2 regions of the Bacillus sp. P4_D3 genome follow, and region 1 is predicted to be linked to the other one. Evidence: riboswitches for the same ligand, from Rfam matches in the RefSeq annotation. Region 1 holds a riboswitch; the other holds the start of a gene.
The links. A riboswitch is a leader RNA that binds a small molecule or an ion and turns the genes downstream of it on or off. The one in region 1 is predicted to bind lysine.
Positions count from the first base shown of each region.

Region 2: another riboswitch for lysine. It lies ahead of AC1DTM_RS04690 (amino acid permease); the one in region 1 lies ahead of lysA (diaminopimelate decarboxylase).

Region 1 is NZ_JBFUIN010000068.1:6,233-8,727, forward strand. Features, by position in the region: gene lysA (diaminopimelate decarboxylase) at 1-1,201, opposite strand, end outside; lysine riboswitch at 1,382-1,563, opposite strand; gene AC1DTM_RS11020 (DUF3888 domain-containing protein) at 1,653-2,051, opposite strand; gene AC1DTM_RS11025 (LTA synthase family protein) at 2,313-2,495, shown strand, end outside.
Region 2 is NZ_JBFUIN010000014.1:3,537-6,031, reverse strand. Features, by position in the region: gene AC1DTM_RS04690 (amino acid permease) at 1-1,123, opposite strand, end outside; lysine riboswitch at 1,271-1,452, opposite strand; gene racE (glutamate racemase) at 1,654-2,481, shown strand.

The DNA of each region.
Region 1 (2,495 bases):
TACGATTATAATTATTAGCCATCGAGTACCCATATGCCCCTGTACAAGAAATCGCTAGTAAATCAGAAGAAGCAACTTTAGGAAGATTAATATCCCAAATCAGCATATCTCCACTTTCACAACATTTCCCAGCAATCGAAACAAGTTCCTCATTTTCATCATTCCCTCGATTCGCCAACATCGCCTCATAACGTGCTCCATATAGAGCCGGCCTTAAATTATCTGTCATCCCACCATCGACTGAAACATATTTTCTTATGCCTGGAATCTCTTTCACCGCTCCGACTGTATAAATTGTTGTTCCCGCATCACCTACAATACTACGACCTGGTTCAATCCATATTTCTGGAAGCGGGTATTCACATACTGTAAACTGCTCTCTCACCGTACTTGTTACAGCGTGCACATACGTTTCAAGTGTTAACGGTGTATCAGACTCCGTATAACGTATACCGAAACCTCCGCCGACATTTAATACTTTCACCACATAGTTTGTTCGCTCTCTCACTTCTTCTAAAAATTGACGTAGTACTTCAATTGCTCGAACAAAACCAGCCGTTTCGAATATTTGTGATCCGATGTGCGAGTGAATTCCTAGCACATTATAATTTGATTTTTGCAAAGCTAGCTCAATTGCTTGCATCGCTTGACCATTTGAAACACCAAATCCAAACTTCGAATCCTCTTGACCTGTTGTTATATATTCGTGTGTATGTGCCTCTACTCCGGGCGTTACACGGATTAATATGTTCACAAATTTCCCATGTTGCACTGCTAAATCATGTAAAATTTCTAATTCTAAGAAATTATCTACCACAAAACAACCAATATTTGCCTGAAGAGCCATAATCATTTCTTCTTCTGTTTTATTATTTCCGTGAAAATGAATGCGCGAAGCCGGAAATCCTGCTTGGAGTGCAGTATATAATTCTCCTCCAGAGACAACGTCTAAAGACATATTTTCTTCACGAGCTACTCGGCACATCTCCATGCACAAGAACGCCTTGCTAGCATATGCTACTTGATAAGAGAAACCACTTTCTTTAAAAGCACGATGAAACGCACGACATTTTCCTCGAATAGACTCTTCATCGTATACATAAAGTGGTGTTCCGTATTGTTTTGCTAGTTGCGTCGTATCGCACCCTCCAATTTCTAAGTGTCCTTGCCCATTGATTCGGCTTGTGCCGTGTAAATACATTTGAATTCCTCCCTTATTTCCTCTAAAACTCATAACCCCAATCTTCTATTCATTGCAGCACGTTTTTAGATAGACAAAAAACGCGCGGAACAATGTTCACACGCGTTTCTTATTAGGAAAAATATATATTGAAAAAATAAACAAGTTGTTATCTTCTCAAAATAAGAAACCGCATCAACATCTCCAAATAGCTCTCCATAAAATAAATATTATGACAGTACTACATTTATTCAATGCAGTCCCAATATATGAATAACGTGGTCATTCTTATATTTCGGCAATAGTCCCTTTCAACCTATGATCACAGATTCCACTAAATCTCCCATAGCTTACTCTTTCCTATCGCGGCCTCTACCTTTGAGAGTAGATGAGGTAAGTCTATTTAATTTTCAAACATCTAATTGTTGCTATTAACAATACCAAAGGACCATTTTATTTGTCAAACAATTTTTTATATTGTTTTTTTACAGTTTAATTTCGTATCATTTGGTAAGCGCTTTATAGAAATTTTTGTAACAGTCCATTCTCCTTCTTCATTGTTAAACGTCATACTTATCTTCTCAAACGGCGGAAGTACTTTTCCACCTATTCCTGATTCATATTTCGTTATTTCAATTACTGCTTGAAATAAATATGTACCGCTATAAAGTTTTTTTAGACTAATAATTTTGGGACAATCAAACGGTTTTAATTTTCCATATTGTTTCTCAATCGCTTCATTCATTTTTGGAAATAACACAGAATAAAGAGCATCTTCCATGAGCGGTGCATCATATTGTGCTACTGATACACTCGGTGAAACAAAAAGCATAAAACTAATGCATACTATAAAATATAATAATTTCCGCATCATAACCTCCGTATCATTACGCGATACTTTCCATGTTTAACGAATGATAATAATCATACATAGAAATTCCATTTTATTGTCTCCCACTTCGCTTTTTCTACTCAATTGTTGCAAAAAAAGCCCACAACTCTCCTTTATTTTCGTATAATGATACTCATAGTATAATAATCATAATAATAAAGGACTGTTCGTATATATATAGTGAGACGATTTTCAAACAAACTCACAGGAACTGTCATGCTTTTAAGAGAGGAGTATATTATGCTACAACATCTGTTTCCAAAATTACGATTTGCACTCGTTGCAGTCGTTTTATTATGGATTAAAACATATATTGTGTACAAGCTAGCATTTGATATTAAAATTGATAATTTCTTTGAAGAATTTATGCTTTTTATTAATCCACTAGCTTCATTACTTTTATTTTTCGGTTTAGCTTTACTT
Region 2 (2,495 bases), on a different contig from region 1:
TATAAGCTTCCGCAATTGTTCCTGATAATGTTGAGAATAAGAACACTTGCGACATAATGTTTGTTAATCGTAGTGAATGAATTGGACTTCCTTTTTTATTTGTTTTTGCGAAGAAGGAAGGGAAGAAACCTTCTTTTGCTGCTTGATAAGGTACTTCTGAGCTTAATAAAATCCAGCCTAATATGGAACCGAATAGGGAAGTAAGAGCAAGTAATGCCATAAGTTTCCCGCCGCCGTGACCCATTGCAGCGTTTAATGCATCTGCTAATGGACGTTCAGAAGCTTGTAATTTATCAACGTGAAGTACACCCATTGTTAAAATTGTAATTCCTAAGTAAATTGCAACTGTTATTAGTAAACCGGCAACTGTTGCACGTTTTACCGTTTTGGGAGAAGTAGCTCGGTTTGATAAAAGAACGGCTGATTCAATCCCGATAAATGCCCAAAGTGTTGTAAGAGCAGCTAAATTTACTTGTGAAAGGAGACCGTGTGATACGCCTTCTTTATCGATCATTGGTGTGTACCATTGTCCAAATTTTGAAGCTTCGAACGCAAATAACGTAACAATGATGAATAGAAGGAATCCAGTCACTTTCGTTGTTGTTGCTAAGAAGTTAAGTTTCCCAGCTCCGCTTACACCGTTTGTTAAAATTAAATGAGTGCCCCATAGTAAGACAGAACAAATAGTAAATGTAAGTAGTTTTCCAACTTCTATATTGAAAGAGCCGATTGAAAACAATAGTCGTGTATCTTTCATAATCGGGAAGAAGAGCGATAAATATCCCGCGAAAGATGTAATGATGGCAACGTTACTTGCCCAGTTTGCAACCCAATATCCCCATACTATGCTGAAACCAGCCATTTTTTTCTTTTTTGGTGATGAGAATAAAGCATATGCATGACTTTGTGGTCCTGTCGTTAAATCAGGACGACGAATTGCTAAATTACCGAAAACAAGAGCTAGCATTAAAACACCAAACCCTGTTGTTAACCAAGCTAAAGTGACACCGAGAGGGCTAGCTGTTTGTGCCAACGTACTTGGCACCATGAAAATACCAGCGCCAACCATGTTACCGACAACGAAAGCTGTTAGTACCCAAAAGCCCCATTTTTTTTGTTGCATAGAAAATACCTCCAAAGTTAGTATAACCAAGTCAAGCGAGGAGATATGTATGTCTTCCTAAGTAAGGAAGAGAAGTCCCAAACAAAACAAAAAAAGCACGTAATTTGCCGCTACATGCTTTCTATCTTATAAGAAACCCACGACATACCTCTCGATAGCTCTCCACAAACGAAACGTTTGTGACAGTTCTGCACTTATTAAATGCAGACCCAGCAAGCGCGCATGGTGGGCACGTCTTACTTCGGCAACCATTCCTTTCTCATTCCTTCATCAATGCCACTACATCTCCTGAAATGATACTTTTAATGATTGCAACCTCTACCTCACCGAGATACGAATGAGGATTTAAATATTAAATTAACGTATTTAAGAGTAACAAATGTATTTTTATACGTCAATGGATATGGTAATAATCAGATTATGGAGAAGAGTTTGTGATTAAAAGCGAGAGGGATTGTTATACAATATTTGAATTTTCGTAATATAATACATGTTATTAGCGCTAGAAGATTGAGAAGGGGATGAAGTATATGTCTGTATGTAATAAAAATTCCGTAATAGGTGTACTAGATTCAGGGGTCGGGGGATTAACAGTTGCTAGTGAGATTATGCGTCAATTGCCTAAAGAGAGCATTTACTATATTGGTGATAATGAGCGTTGTCCGTATGGGCCAAGAAGTGTAGAGGAGGTACAATCTTTCATATTTGAAATGGTTGAGTTCCTCAAACAGTTTCCATTAAAAGCTCTAGTGGTAGCATGTAATACTGGTGCAGCTGCTGCATTGACTGATTTGCAAGAAGCACTTTCCATTCCAGTTATTGGCGTTATACATCCGGGAGCAAGAGCTGCAATTAAAGTGACAAAGAAAGGTAAAATAGGGGTAATTGGAACTGTAGGTACGATAAAATCTAACATGTACGAAAAAGCATTACACGAGCTTGATACATATTTGGAAGTGCATAGTCATGCGTGTCCGACTTTAGCTACAGTTGTAGAAAATCACTTAGAAGATACAGCATATGTAACGCAGCAAGTGAAACAAGCTTTACTGCCATTAACGAAAGAAGATATAGATACGTTAATTCTTGGGTGTACGCATTATCCACTTTTAGAGTCCTATATAAAAAAGGAGTTAGGAGAGGCTGTGACAATTATTAGCTCTGCAGAAGAAACAGCGATAGAGTTAAGTACCATTTTACAGCACAAAGGAATTTTGTCTGACAATCTTAATCCGAAGCATCGATTTTTTACAACAGGCTCTGTTTTATCGTTTGAACATATTGCTGAGCGTTGGCTAGGGTATCAAATTTCTGTAGAATGTGTGAATTTACCTACGGAAAAACAACTCGTGAACTAAATTGTATAAAAAGA